One region of the Mesorhizobium sp. B264B1B genome, then DNA from elsewhere that is predicted to be linked to it. Evidence: riboswitches for the same ligand, from Rfam matches in the RefSeq annotation. Region 1 holds a riboswitch; each other region holds the start of a gene.
What was found. Region 1 has a riboswitch for cobalamin ahead of LB547_RS01020 (DUF1636 family protein). Riboswitches for the same ligand answer to the same signal wherever they lie in the genome.

Region 1 (5,710 bases):
GGCGCTTTCCTTGCCGAGCAGGAGATCGATGCACTGGCGCATGATCTTCGCCGACTGGCGCATCTCTTCCATGCGCACGAGGTAGCGGTCGAAACAGTCGCCGTTCTTGCCGATCGGAATATCGAAATCGAGCTCCGAATAGCATTCATAGGGCTGCGATCTGCGCAGGTCCCAGGCAGCGCCCGAGCCGCGCACCATGACGCCGGAAAAGCCCCAGGCCCAGGCGTCGGCCAGCGAAACCGTGCCGATATCGACATTGCGCTGCTTGAAAATGCGATTGCCGGTCAGCAACTGATCGAGGTCGTCGATCGACTTCAGGAACGGATCGATCCACTTGCCGATGTCCTCGAGCAGCTTCTGCGGCAGGTCCTGGTGAACGCCGCCCGGACGGAAATAGGCGGCATGCATGCGCGAACCCGAGGCGCGCTCATAGAACACCATCAGCTTTTCGCGCTCGACGAAGCCCCACAGAGGCGGCGTCAGCGCGCCGACGTCCAGCGCCTGCGTCGTCACATTGAGGATGTGCGACATGATGCGGCCGATCTCGCAGTAGAGCACGCGGATCAGCTGACCGCGCTTCGGCACCTCGATGCCGAGCAGGCGCTCGGCGGCCAGTGCGAAGGCATGCTCCTGGTTCATCGGCGCGCAATAGTCGAGCCGGTCGAGATAAGGCACTGCCTGCAGGTAGGTTTTGTGCTCGATCAGCTTTTCGGTGCCGCGATGCAAGAGCCCGATATGCGGATCGACACGATCGACCACTTCGCCGTCCAACTCCAGAACCAATCTCAAAACACCATGCGCGGCAGGGTGTTGCGGTCCGAAGTTGATGTTAAAATTGCGGACGGAGGTTTCAGCCATTACTGCTTTGCCTTCTCATCCCCTGGCAGCACGTAATCGGTGCCTTCCCACGGGGACAGAAAATCGAAATTGCGGAATTCCTGCTTCAGTTCCACCGGCTCGTAGATGACGCGCTTGGCTTCGTCGTCGTAGCGCACCTCGACGAAGCCGGTCAGCGGGAAATCCTTGCGCAGCGGGTGACCGTCGAAACCGTAGTCGGTGAGGATGCGCCGCAGATCGGGGTGGCCCGAAAACAGCACGCCATAGAGATCGTAGGTCTCGCGCTCGAACCAGTCGGCGCCGGGATAGACGCCGGTGATCGACGGCACCATCGTCTCCTCGTCGGCCTGCACCTTGATGCGGATACGCACATTCTGCTTCGGCGACAACAGGTGATAGACGACGTCGAAGCGCTTGGCCCGCGACGGATAATCGGCGCCGCAGACATCGATGACCGAGATGAATTGGCAGCGCGGATCGTCGCGCAGGAAAGTCACCACTTCGATCAGATCGCGCGGTTCGACATGGATGGTGAGTTCGCCATAGGCGAACACTGCTTCATTGACGCGGCCAATCAATTTTTCGCCGAGATAGGTCGACAGTTCGCTCAGGGATGCGGCCATGGATTTACCGTTCGATCGTGCCGGTGCGGCGGATCTTCTTCTGCAGCAGAAGAATGCCATAGAGCAGCGCTTCGGCGCTCGGCGGACAGCCGGGCACATAGATGTCGACCGGCACGATGCGGTCGCAGCCGCGCACCACCGAATAAGAATAGTGGTAATAGCCGCCGCCATTGGCGCAGGAGCCCATCGAGATGACGTAGCGCGGCTCCGGCATCTGGTCGTAGACCTTGCGCAGCGCCGGGGCCATCTTGTTGGTCAGCGTGCCGGCAACGATCATGATGTCGGACTGGCGCGGAGACGCGCGAGGAGCAACACCGAACCGCTCCGAATCGTAGCGCGGCATCGAGGTGTGGATCATCTCGACGGCGCAGCAGGCGAGGCCGAAGGTCATGAACATCAGCGAGCCGCTGCGCGCCCAGGTGATCAGCGCCTCGGTCGAGGTGACGAGAAAGCCCTTGTCGGCGAGTTCGTTGTTGATTTCGAGGAAGAACGGATCATCGGACCCAACCGGCCTGCCGGTATTGGGATCGATCAGACCCTTGGGCTTCGGCGCGACGAGCGTGCCGGAACTGTCGCTCAATCCCATTCGAGCGCTCCTTTTTTCCATTCATAGGCAAAGCCGATGGTCAGCACCGCCAAAAACACCATCATCGACCAGAAACCGAGCATGCCGATTTTCGAGAACGACACCGCCCACGGAAACAGGAAGGCCACTTCCAGGTCGAAGATGATGAACAGGATCGACACCAGGTAGAAGCGGATGTCGAACTTCATACGGGCGTCATCGAACGAGTTGAACCCGCATTCGTAGGCGGAAAGCTTTTCCGGGTCGGGATTGCGATAGGCCACCAGGAACGGCGCCACGATAAGCGCGACGCCGACAGCCGCCGCCACTGCGATAAACAGGACGATGGGCAGGTACGAACTGAGAAGTGCGTTCATGCTGCGGCTTTCCGTTGGCGCCAATCCATTTTGATTACAGCACCAGACCCTATTGCGGAAGCGTGACAGTTTAACCGCTGAACCGTTTTAAGGGGCCTTTGCTGCAACGCGGCGAGGGTTAGCGCAGCGCTTCCGGCGAAGCAAGTCAAACCTTGTTCAAAACACTGGCCTGGACGGCAGAAGGGAAGAAACTGGTCCGATCCGCTCCTGTTTGATTTCCTTCGCTTTTTACTCCACTTTTCTCTCCTGACAGAGTTGCCGCCAAAACCCTGCTAGCATGGCCGGAATCAACCGTCCGAACGACGCTCAACAAGCCATCAGAGTCGCATCCGAATGAAGGAAAAGATCTCGCTTGCCACGGCCCGGCGCATCGCGCTCGCCGCCCAAGGGTTCACTGATCCCCGCCCCGCCGGCACGCCCGACCGACGCCACTTCGCCCGCGTGCTCTCGCGCACCGGCCTGCTGCAGATCGATTCCGTCAGCGCGGTGGTGCGCGCTCACTACATGCCGCTCTACTCGCGCCTTGGCCCCTACCCGTTCGCCTTGCTCGACAACGCCGCCGTCACGCGCAAGCGCACGGTTTTCGAATACTGGGCGCACGAGGCTTCCTTCCTGCCGGTCGAGACCTATCCCCTGATGCGTTGGCGCATGCAGCGCGCGGAGCGTGGCGATGAAATGTATCTGGGTCTCGCCAAATGGGGCCGCGAGCACGCCGCCTATATCGAAGAGATCTACCGCGAGGTCGCGGAGCGCGGCCCGATCGCCGCCTCCGCGCTCGAAGGCCAGAAAGGGTCCGGCGGCTGGTGGGGCTGGAGCCACGCCAAGCATGCCTTCGAATGGCTGTTCTGGGCAGGACGCATCACCACCGCGCACCGCCGTGGCTTCGAACGCTTCTATGATTTGCCCGAGCGCGTACTGCCGCGGGCGATCCTCGATCTGCCGGTGCCGTCTGCCGAGGACGCGCATCGGGAATTGCTGCGGATATCCGCCCGCGCTCATGGCGTCGCGACAGCAAGCGACCTGCGCGACTATTTCCGCCTGTCGCCGGCCGACATGAAGGGCCGGCTGGAGGAGCTGGTTGAAACAGGCGAGCTGGTGCCGGTGCGTGTCGAGGGCTGGAACAAACCGGCTTACCTCCATAAGGAGGCCCGTATTCCACGAAAAATCGAGGCCCGCGCCTTGCTGGCGCCGTTCGATCCGGTCGTTTTCGAGCGCTCGCGCACGGAGCGGCTGTTCGATTTCCACTACCGCATAGAAATCTACACCCCTGCCGAAAAACGGCAATACGGCTATTACGTCCTGCCGTTCCTGCTCGGCGACAGGATCGTGGCGCGCGTCGACCTCAAGGCCGACCGGCCGGCCAGCGTGCTACGCGTCCACGCGGCCTATGCCGAGCCCGGCGCGCCGCCTGAAACCGCCGCGCAACTCTTCCAGGAATTGACGCAGATGCAGGGCTGGCTCGGCCTCGAACGGATCGAGGTTACGCCCGCCGGCGACCTTGGGCAGCCGCTCGCCGACATTGCCGTGTCGTAGACGCGCGTTGACACCGCCGCCTGCAAGAGCCTAAATCCATTCCAGACGGTCTCCTCTCGGCAAAGGGAGGAGCCAAGAGGGAATGCGGTGCGAAATCTCGATTTCAAATCCGCGGCTGTCCCCGCAACTGTAAGCGACGAGCCAAGGCCGAAAACCACTGGGACGGTCCCGGGAAGGCGGCACGAAGGCGATGACCCGCGAGCCAGGAGACCTGCCGTCTGAGACATAAGAATCCGATCGCCCGGCGGGTTTTCCGGGCAAGGAGCCCGATTTGGAACGCGACAGCAGTTTCCCGGCTGAAACAGCGGACATTTTGTCTGGCGATAGCGACTTGTCTGGCGATAGCGACGCCTTGGCCGGCGTCACTGTCATCATCTGCGCTTCCTGCCGCGACGAGACCGGTTCCGATGCCCATCCCCGCGCCGGCGAAGTTTTGGCTCAAGATACGCGCCAAGCCGCAACGGCCGACAATGTCCGTGTCCGCACCGTCGAATGCCTCGGCAACTGCAAGCGCCGTCTCAGTGCCGCGATTCTTCGCGACGGCTGCTGGAGTTATGTCTTCGGCGACCTGAACATCGCCAGCGGCGCCGATCTCGTCACCGGCGCGAAACTCTTCGCCGCTTCGACCAACGGCCTCATTCCGTGGCGTGGTCGCCCGGATTCCCTCAAGCGCGGCCTCGTCGCCCGCATTCCTCCCCTCGACATGCTGAAGGACTGATCATGACCGCCGCAGTTTCCGCCGCCACTCTCTCCCGCGTCCCCTGTACCGTGGTCACCGGCTTCCTGGGTGCCGGCAAGACCACGCTGGTCCGCCATCTCCTGGAGAACGCGGGCGGCAAGCGGATCGCCATCATCGTCAACGAATTCGGCGACATCGGAATCGACGGCGAGATCCTCAAGGGCTGCGGCATCGACACCTGCCCGGAGGAAAACATCGTCGAACTGGCCAATGGCTGCATCTGCTGCACCGTCGCCGACGATTTCGTCCCGGCGCTCGACCAGATCCTGTCGCTGACGCCGAAAGTCGACCACATCCTGATCGAGACCTCAGGTTTGGCTCTGCCCAAGCCGCTGGTCCAGGCCTTCCAGTGGCCGACGGTGAAGAGCCGGGTGACAGTCGACGGCGTGATCGCCGTGGTCGACGGTCCGGCACTCGCCGAGGGGCGCGTCGCCAACGACATGGACGCCCTGCAGGCGCAACGCGCGCAGGACCAGACACTGGACCATGACGACCCCGTCGAGGAGGTGTTCGAGGACCAGATCGCCTGCGCCGACCTCATCATCCTGTCGAAGAGCGACCTGATGGATGCCGCAGGTTCGGCTCGCGCCAACGCCATCATTGGCGAACACTCCGCCCGCGCCGTGAAGGTCGTGCCGACGGCTCATGGCAAGGTCGATCCGTCTGTGCTGCTCGGGCTAGGCCTCGCCGTCGAGGACGACATCGAGAACCGCAAGTCCCATCATGACGGCGCCTTCGACCACGAGCACGACGACTTCGATACGTTCATCGTCGACATCCCCTCGATCGCCAACCCGGACGACCTGGCAAAGCGCGTCGCCACCGCCGCCGAACAGGAGAACGTGCTGCGGGTGAAAGGCTTCGTCGAGGTCGGCGGCAAGCCGATGCGGCTGTTGCTGCAGGCGGTCGGTCCGCGCGTCAATCATTATTATGACCGCGCCTGGACGGCTGACGACGACCGCCGCTCGCGCCTGGTCGTCATCGGCCTCAAGGGGCTGAACCGCCCGGCGATCGAGCATATCCTCGCCGGCTGAGG
Region 2 (5,710 bases), on a different contig from region 1:
ACGCCTTGGCCGCACGACCGGCTGGTGCTAGCCAGAAGCAGGAGGGGGAGGTCTTGGCGTCCAGCATTCACGATCTTGCGCGGCACCTAAACATTTCGATCGGTACAGTCTCGCGCGCGCTTAACGGGCGCGCCGACGTGAACGCCGAGACACGCCAGCGCGTGCTCGAGGCGGCCCGGAAGCTCAATTATTCACCGAACCACTCGGGCAGGAACCTACGCCGCGGCACCACCCATGCCGTGGCTTTCATGCTGCAGCCGCATCCGGGCGACCAGCAGTATGGCGAGCCGTTCTTCATTCCGTTCCTCACCGGACTGCAAGCGACATTGGCCGAGTGCGGGCTGGACCTGATCATCGTCATGGGCGCGCCGGCGGATTATCAACAGGAGCGGCTGCGCCGCGTCGTCGAGACGCGTCGTGCCGATGCCGTCGTACTGGCCTGGACGCGGCGCGAGGACGATCGCATCGACTATCTGAGCAAGGCCGGCTTTCCCTTCGCGACGCTCGGCCGAAGCCGGTCCGGCGACGACAGCTATCCCTCTCTGGATCTGGATTTCGAGAAGGCGGGCGCCGATGCGGTCGACCGGCTGGTTGCGCGTGGCCACCGCCGCATCGCCGCCATCCGGCCGTCGCTTGACCTGAATTTCGGTTATCTGTTTCTGGAGGGTTATTGCAAGGCGCTGCGGCGGCACGGCATCGAAGTCGATCCCGGCCTGATTGTGGACGGTTTTATCAACGAAGCCGGTGGCTACGCGGTGACACCGCAAGTCATGCGGTCGAAGGATCCGCCGACCGCGATTATCTTCAACAACGACTCGATGGCGCTCGGCGGCTGCAAAGCGCTCGCCGAAATGGGGATCAAGCCCGGGCAGGATGTCGCGGTGATCGTCATCGTCGACACGCCGCTCTGCCGTTATTTCTCGCCGGCGCTGACCGGCTTTCGTCCGAGCCTTGACCCGATGGGGCGGCGGCTCGGCGAAATCCTGCTCGCCTCGCTCCCGGCTTTCGCCGGCGCGAAAGGGCCAGAGATCATTCGCGAGGTCTGGCCGCTGGAACTGGTGGCGCGCGATAGTGATTGACCACACGTTTGTATCGTTATAACAGAACATGCATCGACCTTGCCTCGACGCTGCCTGCATCCTAGGCTGCGACTCGTGATGGTCCCCGCGCCGCAAGGCGAGGGGTGAAAAGGGAACATGGTGAGGCCCGTTTTTCGGGTCGAAGCCATGGCTGCCCCCGCAACTGTAAGCGGCGAGCAAAATCCGAGAAGCCACTGGCCGGCAAGGCTGGGAAGGCAGGATGGCGCAACGACCCGCGAGCCAGGAGACCTGCCATCTGCATGGGTTGACCGGACGGGGTGTGCCGGGAGGAGACGCGGGGTTCGGTCTTGTCGACCGGTTCAAGCCAGCTTCCTTCCGTCGCCATTTTTGAAAGTGACGGAAGTTGGACGGCTCCATCGATCGCATTCACTGCATTCCCATGCATCGCATCATCGTGTGCACGCTTTGCCGCGATATCGCCACCGAGGTGAATTCAGGCCAGCGTCCGGCAGGATTGGCAAGCAAGACGCTGGCCCGTATTCCGGCGGGCCCTGCAAGGAATTGCCCATGACCGCGCCGCTTCTCGAGGCCCGCGACCTGGCCGCGGCGGCGGATGGCCTGCATCTGGTGCATCCGGTCAGCCTTTCGGTGGCGGCGGGCGACCGTCTCGCCATCATCGGTCCCAACGGCGCCGGCAAGACGACATTGCTGCGCATGCTGTCGGGCATGCTGCGGCCGAGTTCGGGCGAAGTGAAGCTCACCGGGCGCCTGCTGGACAGGATTTCGACCGCCGAGCGGGCGCTGCACATCGCCGTCGTCGGCCAGACCGATCAACCGGATCCACGGCTGGCGGTGATCGATTATGTCGAGCTCGGCCGGGTTCCGCATACCGGCCGCAGGCACAGGAGCGAGGAACGCGACATTGTCGTCGAGGCGCTGCGCCGGACCGGGCTGTTGCCGCTGCTTGGCCGCACCATCGGCTCGCTGTCGGGCGGCGAGCGCCAGCGCGCCCAGCTTGCCCGCGCCATCGCACAGGAGCCGAAGATCCTGTTCCTCGACGAGCCGACCAACCATCTCGACCCGCGGGCGCGCAGCGAGTTGCTCGAACTGGTTGCAGGCCTCGGCATGACCGTGATCGCGGTGCTGCACGATCTGGCGCTGGTGACGCCTTTCGCCACCAGGGTCGCGGTGATGAGCCATGGCCGGTTGCATGTGCTGGCGCCGCCACGCGAAGCACTCACTCAGCAGCTGATCCGCGAGATCTTCGGTGTCGACGTCTTTAGGTTGCGCCACCCGACGGAGGACCGCGAGCTGACGGTGTTCGAGGTTCCGAACCGTGCCGCGCCATCTTCGTGAGCGCAGATCCAATTCCCGTGCAACGAAGGAGCAACATCCGTGAAACGCCTTGCCGTATCTCTTGCCTTCTCCCTGCTGGCCTCTACGGCCTTCGCCTTTCCGGTGACGGTCGACAGCTGCGGCAAGTCGCTGACCTTCGACGCGCCTCCAAAGCGCGCTGTCATTCACGATCTCAACATGGCCGAGATGGCCTTCGCCCTGAAGCTGCAGCCGTCGATCGTCGGCCTGACCGGCATCACCGGATGGTACAAGGTCGGCCCCGAATTTAAGGCCGAGCAAGGCTCGATCCCGGAACTGGCGCCCAAATATCCGACGCTGGAAAACCTGGTCGCTGTCGAGCCCGACTTCTTCTTCGCCGGTTGGTACTACGGCATGAAGCCGGGCGGCGAGGTGACGCCCGATACGCTGGCGCAACACGGCATCAAGACCCTGGTGCTGACGGAAAGCTGCGTCCATCTCGACAAGAACCGCCCCGCCGCTTCGATGGACCTGCTCTATGGCGATGTCGAGAAGCTGGGCAAGATCTTCGGCAAGGAGGCCGAAGCGGATAAGCTCGTCTCCGGCTGGAAGGCGCAGCTCGCCGAAATCACGGCCAAGGTCGGCGCCCGCAGGGGAACGCGCGTGTTCCTCTATGATTCCGGCGAGGACAAGCCGTTCACATCAGGCAAGTTCGCCATTCCCAACGCCATGATTTCCGCGGCCGGCGGCGACAACATCATGGCCGACATGGACACCAGCTGGGGCAACACGGATTGGGAGACGGTGGCCTCGCGCAATCCGCAATTCCTCATCCTGCTCGACTATCAGGATGGCGGCGGCTACCGGAAGCTGCTCGATTTCCTGAAAGCGCATCCGGCAATGAAGGAGACGGACGCGGTCAGGAACGAACGCTTCGTGGCGCTTCGCTATGCCGAACTGACACCCGGGCCGGCCAATATCGACGCGATCGGCAAGATTGCCAGGGCGATGCATCCGGAAGCGTTTTAACCGGGAACATGACTTTGCGGCACAAGGCATTCGTATTGGCCATGACGGCGGCCGCGTTGGCTATGGCCGCGCTCGCGCTGCTATCGATCGCCTATGGTTCGACGATGATCCCGCTGGGCGACGTCGTTGCAGCACTTGGCCATGCGATCGGATTGAAGGGGCATGACGTGTCCGGCCCGGTCGGCAGGATCGTCGTCGACCTCAGATTGCCGCGCACCATCCTGGCCATCTGTCTCGGCGGCGGCCTGGGCGTGGTCGGCGCGCTGTTGCAGACGGTGACGCGCAACGATCTTGCCGATCCGTTCCTGTTCGGCCTCTCGTCGGGAGCCGCCGCCGGCGCTGTCTCCGTCATCACCGTCTTCGGCGACAGTTTCGGGATCTGGACGCTACCGATCGCCGCGTTCACCGACGGTATTCTGGCGGCTTGCGTTGTGCTTTTGCTGGTTGCGCGGGTGAGGGGACAAGGCCCCGAACGGCTGATCCTCGCCGGACTTGCGGTCTCCTTCATGTTCACCGCATTGACCAATTACCTGGTCTTTGCCGGTGACCAGCGCGCCGCCCATTCGGTGCTGTTCTGGACGATGGGCGGGCTCGGCCTGGCGCGGTGGGACAATATCTGGCTGGGTGCGCTTGGGGCCGGCACGATTGCGGCGTACGGGCTGTGGAATCATCGCCGGCTGGACGCTTTCCTGGCCGGCGAAAATGCCGCCGAAAGTCTTGGCGTGCCGGTGGCGCGAATGCGACGGACGACGTTTCTGGTCGCCGCGTTTTCGACCGCGATCCTGGTTTCGGTCGCCGGCGTCATCGGCTTCGTCGGCCTCATGATCCCGCATCTGTCGCGGCCGCTGGCTGGTACGCTGCATCTGCGCCTGATCGTAAGTTGCGCGCTGTTCGGGGCGGTGCTGTTGCTGGCAAGCGACCTTCTGGCGCGCACATTGCTGCCGCCGCAGGAACTGCCGATCGGCATCATCACCAGCTCGCTCGGCGCCTTCTTCGTTGTCACCATGCTGATCCGCAACCGCTTGTAATGGGTGTCGCGGCGGCCGAAATCATCGGACGCAGCCATGATTGTGCTGCACGGCTGCCATGCACGTTTGCCGGCTTCTGGAACAATGCCGGACTTGAATGATAAGCACGCTTATTATATATGCCACTCATGGTTTCCGAAGGCGTAGACAGATTGGGATTTTTGATCCACGACGTGCAGCGGCTGATGCGAAAGCGCTTCGAAGCGCGCGCCAGCGGCCTTGGCCTGTCCTCGGCGCAATGGCGCCTGATGGTTCGCGTCGCCAAGGAAGCGGGCGTTTCGCAGGCGCGGCTTGCCGAACTGCTTGAAATCGAGCCGATCAGCGTCTCGCGGCTGGTTGACCGGATGGAGGAGGGCGGCTGGATCGAGCGCCGCTCCGACGCCGCCGACCGCCGCGTGCGCATGATCTTCCCAACTCCCAAGGCAAGTGCCGCGTATGCGGAGGTCAAGAGCCTCGCCGGCGAAGTCTATGAGGAGTCGCTGACCGGCGTTTCGCCGGACGATCGCCGCGTCCTGATCAGGGCATTGGATGCGATGGCACAGAATCTCGCGGATGGCGATTCACCGTCCTGCGACAAGGTCAAGAATACGGAAGGCGCAGCAGCATGAACGCGGTAGCCAAGGTCGACGAAAACGCCGCCAAAGTGGAAATGGAAGCGCCGCAGCAGCCGGCCGCGGCCCCTGTTACAATGACACCTCCGGCAGAGCCGGCGCCGGTGCCAAAGAAGAAGCGCCGTCTCGGCCGCTTCTTGTTGATGTTCGCACTGCCGGCGGCGTTGGTCATTGGTGGCGGCTATGTCTGGGTCACTGGAGGGCGCTACCAGGAGACGGAGAACGCCAACCTGCAGCAGGCCAAGGTATCGATCGCCTCGGACACGGCGGGCCGCATCGTTCAGGTTGCGATCTCGGACAATCAGAGGGTGAAGCAAGGCGATCTTCTCTTCGCCATTGACCCCGAGCCTTACCGGATCGCACTTGCGCAGGCCGACGCGGCGGTGGCCGCCGCGCGGCTCAACGTCGAACAGCTGCGCGCCGCCTACAGCCAGGCCATGGCGCAGGAGAAATCCGCCAGCAGCGAAGTTGCCTATGCCCAGTCGCAATACGACCGTGCCGCCGATCTCGCCCAGAAAGGTATCAACGCCAAGTCTTCGCTCGATGAGGCCAGGAACGATCTCGATAAGGCAAAGCAGCAGCTTGCCGTCGCCCAACAGGGCATCGTCAGCGCCAAGGCGGCGCTGGGCGGCAATCCCGATATCGAGACCGACAAACATCCGACCGTGATGTCGGCGCTCGCAGCGCG
Region 3 (4,194 bases), on a different contig from region 1:
CCCCCCCCCCCCCCCCCCCCCCCCCCCCCCCCCCCCCCCCCCCCCCCCCCCCCCCCCCCCCCCCCCCCCCGCTCCTGTTTGGTGTCAGCTTCGGCTGTTAGTGGCCGAAGAGATTCCGGTCACTGCCCTGAGGGGCGGACTTGTGTACATCGCCCGACGAATTGAGCAGCTTGTAGACGGGCGAGCCGCTGTCGCGGATCGAAGCCGTGTGCGCATTGTCGACCGAGGTGACGGCAGGCTGGTTGGCGCCATTGGAGCCATAGTTGTCGCTGCTGGCGAAAGCGCTGCCCGAAACGGCCAGGACGGCGGTGGCAGCAAGGATGATCTTTTTCATTTCAAGTCTCCTGAATTCTCAAATTCCACCGCAGAGGCGGGCTTGCCCGCCATCTGCTGCAGGATCGGCTGTTAGTTGTTGCCGAAGAGGTTATGGTCGGCACCCTGAACAGGTGCCTGGGCAGCCGGAGCCGACGTCTTGGTCGAAGCGGTGTATGAGCTGTCGGTCGAAGTGGCCGCGGGCTGGTTGGCGCCATTGGAGCCATAGTTGTCGCTGCCGGCGAAAGCGCTGCCCGAAACCGCCAGAACGGCGGCGGTAGCAAGGATGATCTTCTTCATTTCAAGTCTCCTGAATTTTCGAATTTCACCAGGACGGCGGAAGGCCCGCCGTCAACTGGAGATCGGCTGTTAGTTGTTGCCGAAGAGGTTGCGATCAGCACCCTGCACAGGCGCCTGGGCAGACGGCGCCGACTTCTGGACCGAAGCCGTGTGCGCGTTGTCAACCGAGGTGACGGCAGGCTGGTTGGCGCCATTGGAGCCATAGTTGTCGCTGCTGGCGAAAGCACTGCCCGAAACGGCCAGGACGGCGGCGGCAGCAAGAACGATCTTCTTCATTTCAAGTCTCCTGAATTCTCAAATTTCGCCAGGACGGCGGAAGGCCCGCCGTCAACTGGAGATCGGCTGTTAGTTGTTGCCGAAGAGGTTGCGATCGGCACCCTGGACAGGCGTCTGGGCAGCCGGTTCCGACTTCTTGGTCGAAGCAGTGTACGAGCTGTCGACGGCGGTGGCCGCAGGGGCATTCGAACCATAATGGTCGCTACCAGCGAAGGCGCTGCCGGAAACAGCCAGAAGGGCGGCGGCAGTGAGAATGATCTTTTTCATTTTTTGATACTCCAGTATTTTTCCGTCCGTCTAGCGGCGTGTCTTGGGAGGAAATCGCGTCGTTCGGACAGCCCCGATGTGGGAAAGCCATACCGCCATTTCCAATCACGAAGTTTTTCCGTGTGGACCAAGTTTCCACCACTTGAAATTGTGCCAGGGCCTTCTACATTCGTTTTTTCCATTTGTTATCAAATAGTTATTCTAACAGACGGCGCGATCACCAACTGTGTCGAAGGCCCAGTGTTCACACCGTCCTGCACGCATCGTCAACAGAAACGAACCGTTCGGTTCGATTTTAGAGGGCGCTAATAGTCACTTTTCGAAACCGTTAACCTTTTTTGCCTCCGCCACGAGACGGAATCCGAGGCGGCGACCTGAGGCTTTCTGCCCCTGCAACGGCGGCCGCACCGTTTTCAGTGCGTGTCGCGCGGCATGGATGCGATGTCGTTTTCATGCCGACGACAAGCCGGCGATCATGGTTAGATCCTGCCATCTCAGGTGCCGCCGCGTGACGACGAGGCGGAGAATTGGGAAGCCGGTCAGAATCCGGCGCTGCCCCCGCAACGGTGGTGGAGTTCAGGTCGCAACGGGAGACCACTGGGCAAAGGCCTGGGAAGGTGTCGCGACAGTCCGCAAGGACAGCTCCAGAGCCCGGAAACCAGCCTGAGATGTTGGACTCGACTGATCGCGGCGGGCGGTCAAGAGGCGGATGGTGCATGTCCGGCGCAAGCCGGCGCGCGGCTTGATCCTTCCTCTCTCCCTTCCGTTCAGTCCTTCAATGTGAGGACAGGACTTCAATGCGAGGACAGGACATGGATGCGCGCAACGACATGCTGAAACGGCTGCAAGGCCGCAGGGACGGCTTCTCACTCGAGCAGCCCTTCTATACCGACGCCGACTACTTCAAGCTCGACATGGAGCTGATCTGGTACCGCGACTGGCTGTTCATCGGCCATGATTGCGAACTGCCCCGGCCCGGCAGCTTCATCACCGTGCAGATCGGCGACTATCCTGTGGTGCTGGTGCGCGACCAGAAGGGCAACATCAACGCCTTCCACAATTCTTGCCGCCATCGCGGCAGCCGCGTCTGCAACACAGACAAGGGCACGGCGGCGAAGCTCGTCTGCCCCTACCATCAGTGGACCTATGAACTGGACGGCAGGCTGCTGTTCGCCAGGCAGATGGCCGAGGGTTTCGACAAGAGCCAGTTCGGCCTGAAGCCGGTCGCCTGCGAAAGCGTCGGCGGCTACATCTTCATTTGCCTCGCCGACGAGCCGGCGGATTTCGCGCCGATGCGGACGATGATCGAACCCTATTTGCTGCCGCATCGGCTGCGCGAAGCAAAGGTCGCCTTCGAGAGCACCATCGTCGAGAAGGGCAATTGGAAGCTGGTCTGGGAAAACAACCGCGAATGCTATCATTGCGCCGGCAACCATCCGGAGCTCTGCAAGACCTTCCCGGAGGCGCCGACCGTGACTGGCGTGCAAGACGCCGACAGCGACCCGGAGATGCTGTCGCACTGGGCCAAGTGCGAGGCGGCCGGCCTGCCGAGCAGGTTCCGCATCGACCCGGCCGGACAGTACCGTGCCACCCGCGCGCCGCTGCTGCGCGATGCCGTCAGTTATACGATGACGGGAAAACGCGCGGTCAAGAAGAACCTGTCCGACGGCGTTGCCACCGACCGCATCGGCTCCTTGCTGCTCTATCACTATCCGACGACCTGGAACCACATCCTTGGCGACCACGCCGTCACGTTCCGCGTGCTGCCGATCAGCGCCACCGAGACCGCGGTGACGACCAAATGGCTGGTTCACAGGGACGCGGTCGAGGGCGTCGACTACGACCTTGCCGAACTCACCCATGTCTGGACCGAGACCAACGGCCAGGATCGTCGCATCGTCGAGGAAAACGCCTTCGGCATCCTGTCGCCGGCCTATGAACCCGGCCCCTATTCCGAACTGCACGAAGGCGGCGTCATCCAGTTCGTCGACTGGTACGCGCGTTTCATCGGTCCGCGCCTCGCCGAAGACGGCCGGCCGGCCCTGCGCAGCGTTGCTTGAGAGGTAAGGGATGAATGCGATGACGGATCTCGGCCTCTATCGCCATCTCGATCAGATGGCGCCCTGGAACGACAGGCTCCAGGTGCTGGAAGTGATCGGCGTGAGCGACGAGGCGCCTGATGTAAAGACCTTCACCTTCCGCTCCGACAACCAGACCTGGTTCCGCTACAAGCCGGGCCAGTTCGTGACGCTGGAACTGCCGACAGCGGATGGGTTGCTGATGCGCACCTACACGCTGTCGTCTTCGCCTTCACGGCCATTCTCGATCGCGGTGACGGTGAAGGCGCAGGCCGGCAGCACCGGCACACGCTGGATGTTCGACCATTTGAGGCCTGGTTCGCACGTCAAGGCGTATGGGCCGGCCGGAGACTTTTCGCTGCACAGCCACCCGGCGGCCAAATATCTGTTCATCTCGGCCGGCTCCGGCGTGACGCCGATGATGTCGATGCTGCGCTGGCTGAATGACTGCGCGCCATGGACCGATGTCGGCTTCGTCAACTGCGCCCGCCGCCCCGAAGAGATCATCTTCCGCAAGGAGCTGGAATTGCTCGGCAGCCGCATGCCCGGCCTGTCGCTCGGTTTCATGATCGAGGAGCGGTCGAGCCGGGAAGGCTGGTTCGGCCATATGGGCCGCATCGACGCCATCCGGCTGCCGCTTTTGGCGCCCGATTTCCGAGAGCGCGAAATCTTCTGCTGCGGCCCCGACCCCTTCATGCGTGCCGTGCGCGGCATGCTCGAAGCCGCCGGCTTCGACATGGCGAGATACCATCAGGAGAGCTTTGCAGCGCCGCTGGTGGAGGAAATCCCGGCGCCGTTCGCCTCGCCGACTGGAGACGGCGCAGCCATTCCTGTCGAAGCCGCGACGCCGATCCGGTTCTCGATTTCGGACGTCGATGCCGCATGCGTCGCCGGCCAGACGGTGCTGCAGACGGCGCGCGCCTCGGGAGTCAGAATCCCCGCCGCGTGCGAATTCGGCCTG
Region 4 (5,710 bases), on a different contig from region 1:
TTCTCCACCTTGTCCTCGGCCGCCTTCAGCAGCCGGTCGCAATGCACCTTCAGCGCCTCGCCGCGCTCGTAGATCCTGATCGACTGGTCGAGCGGCACATCGCCACGCTCCAGATCATCGACGATCTTCTCCAGCGCGTCGAGAGCCTGTTCGAAGCTCATCGCCTTGACGTCTTCGTTGGTTTCACCAGCCATCATTCATCCTTTCATCAGTCGCCCGACATGGGCGGCGACCGAAAATGCCAATCCTTGCAGATCGTAGCCGCCCTCGAGCAGGCTGACGAGCCGGTTGCCGCTGTGGCGCGCCGCGCGCTGCATGAGTTGGCCGGTCGCCCAGTCGAAATCATCCTCGGTCAGGTTGATCTCGGCCAGCGGGTCGCGATGATGCGCATCGAAGCCGGCCGAAATAATGATCAGGTCGGGTGCAAAATTGTCGAGCGAGGGCAGCACGCGCGACAGGAAGGCATCGCGGAACGCCTCGCTGCCGGTCTGCGGCGCAAGCGGCGCGTTGACGATGTTGCCGGCGCCGGTTTCGTTCTTTGCTCCGGTGCCGGGGTAGAGCGGCATCTGGTGCGTCGAGCAATAAAGCACGGACGGATCGTCCCAGAAAACATCCTGCGTGCCGTTGCCGTGATGCACGTCCCAGTCGACGATGGCGACACGTTCGATATCGTGTTTGCGCTGTGCATAACGTGCGGCGATGGCCGCCGTGTTGAACAGGCAGAAGCCCATCGCGGTCGCTTTCTCGGCATGATGGCCGGGCGGCCGGGCGGCGACGAAAACGTTGTCTGCCCTGCCGGCAAAGACGTCGTCGACGGCGGCGTTGGCGGCTCCGATCGCGGTGATCGCCGCCTGCCAGCTCTTCGGGCTGGCCGTTGTGTCGGCATCGATGCGGGCGATGCCCGTCTCGGGAATGGCGGCGCGTACCCGCTCGACGAAATCCTCGGGATGCGCGTAGAGAATGGTGGCCTCGTCGCCTTCCGGCGCCTCGAGGCGGTCGAGCGCGGCAAAAGCCTCGTCGTCGAGCACGCGCTCGATGGCGCGCAAGCGGTCCGGCCGCTCCGGATGGCCGGGCGGCGTGATGTGCTCAAGGAAGATCGGATGGGTGTAGAGACGAGTGGCCATGCCCCCTATCTAGTGCCCCGGCGCGGCGATGGCCATGCGTTGCGGCCTGATGGCTGGGGAAAATCGCGCCTGCGTCCATTCGCGTCGCCGCGGGGATTGGCGGCGCAGGGGCTTCGTCGTAAAGTCCCGGCCACTGCCTGGTGCCCGCCGCGAGCGGGAGAATCGGGAACACGGTTTGATACCGTGGCGTGCCCAACGCTGTAAGGGGGACCGCGCCGGTAAATGCCACTGTCGATGACGGGAAGGCGCCGGATGCGGGTTGATCCCGAGCCAGAAGACCGGCCTGGCAGGCATCGTCATCCGCATGGTCAGGCGGACGGCAGTTGATTGCAATCGCAAGGGGACAAGCGATGCCGGACAATATGACCATCCCCGTGGGTGACGGATTCGACCAGATGGCGCGCGATGCGGTCTACCGCGCCATGTTCACGCGGCGCGATGTTCGCAGCCATTTTACATCAGAGGCCGTCGACGACGAGGTCTTGGCGCGGCTGCTGCTTGCCGCCCATCACGCGCCATCGGTCGGCTTCATGCAGCCATGGAATTTCATCGTCATTCGTGGCACCGAACGACGGGAACAGGTGCGCGACCTGTTCCTCGCGGCGCGCGAGCAGGAATTGCCGGCGATCGAGGAAGAGCGGCGGGCGCTCTACCGCAAGCTCAAGCTGGAAGGCATCTGCGAAAGCGCGCTCAATATCTGTATCACCTGCGACCGCCGACGCTCACAGGGTTCGCCGCTGGGACGCTGGCACAATCCCGAGATGGATCTCTACAGCACGGTCTGCGCGGTGCAGAATTTCTGGCTGGCGGCGCGCGCCGAAGGCGTCGGCGTCGGCTGGGTCAGCATTATCGAGGCGCAGGCGTTGAAAGACCTTCTGTCGATTCCCGGGCATGTGACGCCGGTGGCCTATCTCTGTGTCGGCCGTGTCTCGGAGTTCGCGCCGAAACCGGACCTCGAAACACATGGCTGGGGGCGGCGGCTGCCGCTGCCCGAGCTGATCATGAGCGAGACGTTTTGCGGACAGGGCGAAGTTCCGCTCAAATCAACGATCGCACGCCTCAAGGCGGCAACATGCGAAAAGTCTGACAAACCCTTGATTTGATTGCCGATATGGCATGCGCAGCGCGCTGCCGGCGGCCTGCCGTCGTCAGGCGGCTCCGGCATCCTTCCTCAACAATCCTTCGAGCAGTTGCTTGAATGCCGCCACCACGGTCTTCGACGTCGCTTCCGGGTCGTTCGAATTGGCGATCCGCTGCGCCGCCTGGCTGCTCGCCCCGTTGATCAGCCGTGCCGCGGTCTCGGGGTCTACGCCCGGGACAACCACCCCGTCGCCCTGCAGCGTCGTCAGGTGATCGGTCATCGACGCGACGCAGGCATTGGCGTTCGGCCATTGCGCGGGATCCCCCAGCACGGCCGGACCGTCCCGAAACATGATGCGCTGGATTTCCGGCTCCAGCGCCATTTCGATGTAGCTCGTGCATTCGTCGACGAAGCTTTGCCAGCGGGTCGGTGCTTTCGCTGCAACCTCATTCACCCGTGCCGCCATCTCGGCGTCTATCTCGGCGATAACCGCCTGCAAAAGCCCCTTCTTGTCCCCGAAATGATGATAGAGCGCACCGCGCGTCAGCCCGGCCGATGCGGTGAAATCATCCATCGATGCCTCGGCATAACCGATCGTTCCGAACGCATGCCGGGCCGCGGCAATCAATTTGGCGCGCGTTTCGGCGATCATTTCCCTGCGGGGCTTGTGCATCTCTTCTGGCCTTATCCACATACGTCACGTATGCCAATTGACATACGCGACGTATGATCTATTTAGTATTCATACGCATCGTATGTAATTTCCGAATCGCCTTTTGTCGAGGAACGGACCATGCAGAACCCCTATTCCGAGATCTTTCGAGCCCCTGGCGCCAAGGGCTTTGCCGCTGCAGGCTTCATGGCGCGCCTGCCGGTCGCCATGGCGCCGATCGGCATCGTGGCGATGCTGTCGCAGACGCGTGGCGAATACTGGCTGGCGGGTGCCGTCTCGGCGACATTCGCGCTGGCCAACGCTTTCCTGGCGCCGCAGATCTCCAGGCTGGTCGACCGCCTCGGCCAGACATGGATCGTCGTGCCCACCACCATCATCTCCGTGCTGGCATTCCTGCTGCTGATTGCGTCGGCCAATCAGGATTGGCCGGTATGGACAATGTTCGTGTCGGCGCTGCTGGCAGCGGCCATGCCCAGCATGCCGGCAATGGTGCGCGCGCGCTGGACCGAGCTTTTTCGCGGCCGGCCGGAGATGAACACCGCCTTCGCCTTCGAATCGGCGGCCGACGAACTGGTCTATATCGCCGGCGCGTCGCTGTCGGTGGGCCTCAGTGCGGCGCTGTTTCCGGAAGCAGGCATGCTGGCGAGCACGTTGTTTCTCGCTTTGGGCTCGATAGCATTCATCCTGCAGCGATCGACCGAGCCGAAAGTGCGGCCGGTGGACCATGGTTCGACTGGCTCGGCAATCCGCCTGCGGCCGGTACAGATCATCACCTTCGCCCTAATCTTCATCGGCGCGACCTTCGCGACGACGGAAGTGAGCACCGTGGCGATCACCAACGAGTTCGGCCAAGCCGGTGCCGCAAGCCTGGTGATCGGCGTCTATGCGCTGGGATCGTTCGTGTTGGGCATCGTGGTCGGCGCGCTCAACCTCAAGACGCCGCTACAGCGCCAGCTGACCGTCGCGGTCGCCATCATCGCAGTCAGCACGATTTTGCCGCTCACCGCCGACAGCGTGCCGATTTTGGCGCTGACCGTCTTCATCAGCGGCGTGGCGATCTCGCCGACTTTCATCACGGCATTCGGCCTGATCGAACGGCATGTGCCGGAAGCGATGCTGACCGAGGGCATTACCTGGGTGACAACGGGAATCGGCATCGGCATGGCGCTGGGCTCTTTCGCCGCCGGCGCGGTGGTGGATGCGTTCGGCGCCCAGAACGGGTTCTGGGTCTCGGTGGTCGCGGGCGGCATCGCGCTGGTCACGGTGCTGCTCGGCCAGCGCAGTCTTGCCACTCACAAATGCGAGTTGGATGGGTGTGAAGCGGCCGTCGCTGCCGCGGAATGAACCATGACGCGTCCGGTTCAGCGGATCGGACGCTATTGCCGCCGTCGAACCTAGAGAATCTCGGTCTTGGCGATGTGGATGCCAAAACCTTCGAGGCCGACATAGTGGCGCTCGCGCGAGGCGATCAAATTGATCGAGGAAATGCCGAGATCCTTCAGGATCTGAGCACCGAGCCCGATCTCGCGCCATTCATTCTCGCGGCGGCGCGCCTCTTCGTGGTCCTCCCGGTCGCCGCTCGCCGGCCGGTTGCGCTCCTGGTGGGCGACACCGACCGAGCCCTCGCGCAGATAGACGATGACGCCGCGCTTGCGCTCGCCCATCGCCTTCATGATGGCGTCCAGCCGGTGGCTGGTGCCGAAGACGTCGGTCACCACGTCCTCGGAGTGCAGACGCACAGGCACCTCTTCTCCGTCGCGGATGTCGCCGAAGACGACGGCGACATGGTGCATGGAATCCCACGGCAGCGTGTAGGTGAAGACCTGCGCCTTGCCGCCGAGCGTGTCGATCTCGGAGCACGCCACGCGTTCGACCAGCGTTTCCTTGCGTTGCCGGTAAGCAATGAGGTCGGCGACAGAAACCTGCTTGAGGCCGTGCTCCTCGGCAAAAGCCGCGACCTGCGGGCCGCGCTTGACGGTGCCGTCATCATTGACCAGTTCCGAGATCACGCCGATCGGCGGCAGGCCGGCGAGCTTGCACAGATCGACGGCCGCCTCGGTATGGCCCGAACGCATCAGCACGCCGCCTTCGCGCGCGATGAGCGGGAAGATGTGGCCGGGGCGGACGAAATCGGAGGCGCCGACATTGCCGTTGGCGAGATTGCGCACGGTCAGCGTGCGGTCGTCGGCCGAAATGCCTGTCGTGGTACCATGCTTGAAATCGACGCTGACGGTGAAGGCGGTGGTGTGCGCCGAATCATTGTCGGCGACCATCGGCGCAAGGTTGAGGCGCTTGGCCTCCTCGCGCGGCATCGGCGTGCAGACGATGCCCGAAGTGTTGCGCACAATGAAGGCCATCTTTTCCGGCGTGCAATGGACGGCGGCGACGATCAGGTCGCCCTCGTTCTCGCGCCCGTCATCATCCATGACGACGACGATCTCGCCGCGCTCGAAGGCCCGGATTGCTTCGACGATCTTCTTCTGGTCGTAAGACATGGAATGCTCGCTTCGCTCGCAAGGGAGTAGGGGAATAGGGCAGTAAGGGAGTAAGGGAAAGGAAAAATTGCTCGTCTCGCGGGCAGCTTAACAGACTGCCCTACTGCCCTACTGCCCTACTGCCTTCCTTGCCTGTCTGTCCTCGGTGCCGCAGATAATGGTCGGCGATTGCGCAGGCAACCATCGCCTCGCCGATCGGTACGGCGCGAATGCCCACACACGGATCATGGCGACCCTTGGTCATCACTTCGACGTCGTTGCCGTCCTTGTCGATCGACTTCCGGGGCGTCAGGATTGAAGACGTCGGCTTGACGGCGAAGCGGGCGATGATCGCCTG

Region 2: it holds a riboswitch for cobalamin, as region 1 does, so the genes downstream of both, LB547_RS06495 (ABC transporter ATP-binding protein) here and LB547_RS01020 (DUF1636 family protein) in region 1, are expected to answer to the same signal.
Region 3: it holds a riboswitch for cobalamin, as region 1 does, so the genes downstream of both, LB547_RS32110 (aromatic ring-hydroxylating oxygenase subunit alpha) here and LB547_RS01020 (DUF1636 family protein) in region 1, are expected to answer to the same signal.
Region 4: it holds a riboswitch for cobalamin, as region 1 does, so the genes downstream of both, bluB (5,6-dimethylbenzimidazole synthase) here and LB547_RS01020 (DUF1636 family protein) in region 1, are expected to answer to the same signal.

Annotation. Positions count from the first base shown of each region.
Region 1 covers NZ_JAIUIS010000001.1:219,258-224,967, reverse strand. Annotated here, with positions in the region: gene LB547_RS01045 (NADH-quinone oxidoreductase subunit D) at 1-858, opposite strand, end outside; gene LB547_RS01040 (NADH-quinone oxidoreductase subunit C) at 858-1,460, opposite strand; gene LB547_RS01035 (NuoB/complex I 20 kDa subunit family protein) at 1,465-2,046, opposite strand; gene LB547_RS01030 (NADH-quinone oxidoreductase subunit A) at 2,037-2,402, opposite strand; gene LB547_RS01025 (winged helix-turn-helix domain-containing protein) at 2,736-3,935, shown strand; cobalamin riboswitch at 3,965-4,169, shown strand; gene LB547_RS01020 (DUF1636 family protein) at 4,207-4,653, shown strand; gene cobW (cobalamin biosynthesis protein CobW) at 4,656-5,708, shown strand.
Region 2 covers NZ_JAIUIS010000002.1:545,876-551,585, reverse strand. Annotated here, with positions in the region: gene LB547_RS06500 (LacI family DNA-binding transcriptional regulator) at 54-1,079, shown strand; cobalamin riboswitch at 1,142-1,351, shown strand; gene LB547_RS06495 (ABC transporter ATP-binding protein) at 1,608-2,396, shown strand; gene LB547_RS06490 (ABC transporter substrate-binding protein) at 2,436-3,383, shown strand; gene LB547_RS06485 (FecCD family ABC transporter permease) at 3,392-4,411, shown strand; gene LB547_RS06480 (MarR family winged helix-turn-helix transcriptional regulator) at 4,540-5,019, shown strand; gene LB547_RS06475 (HlyD family secretion protein) at 5,016-5,710, shown strand, end outside.
Region 3 covers NZ_JAIUIS010000032.1:6-4,199, forward strand. Annotated here, with positions in the region: gene LB547_RS32090 (DUF680 domain-containing protein) at 98-334, opposite strand; gene LB547_RS32095 (DUF680 domain-containing protein) at 406-612, opposite strand; gene LB547_RS32100 (DUF680 domain-containing protein) at 682-888, opposite strand; gene LB547_RS32105 (DUF680 domain-containing protein) at 958-1,155, opposite strand; cobalamin riboswitch at 1,635-1,837, shown strand; gene LB547_RS32110 (aromatic ring-hydroxylating oxygenase subunit alpha) at 1,968-3,215, shown strand; gene LB547_RS32115 (hybrid-cluster NAD(P)-dependent oxidoreductase) at 3,235-4,194, shown strand, end outside.
Region 4 covers NZ_JAIUIS010000005.1:172,329-178,038, reverse strand. Annotated here, with positions in the region: gene LB547_RS12410 (exodeoxyribonuclease VII small subunit) at 1-194, opposite strand, end outside; gene LB547_RS12405 (histone deacetylase family protein) at 198-1,124, opposite strand; cobalamin riboswitch at 1,246-1,426, shown strand; gene bluB (5,6-dimethylbenzimidazole synthase) at 1,475-2,227, shown strand; gene LB547_RS12395 (TetR/AcrR family transcriptional regulator) at 2,273-2,878, opposite strand; gene LB547_RS12390 (MFS transporter) at 2,999-4,222, shown strand; gene ribB (3,4-dihydroxy-2-butanone-4-phosphate synthase) at 4,273-5,373, opposite strand; gene aroC (chorismate synthase) at 5,474-5,710, opposite strand, start outside.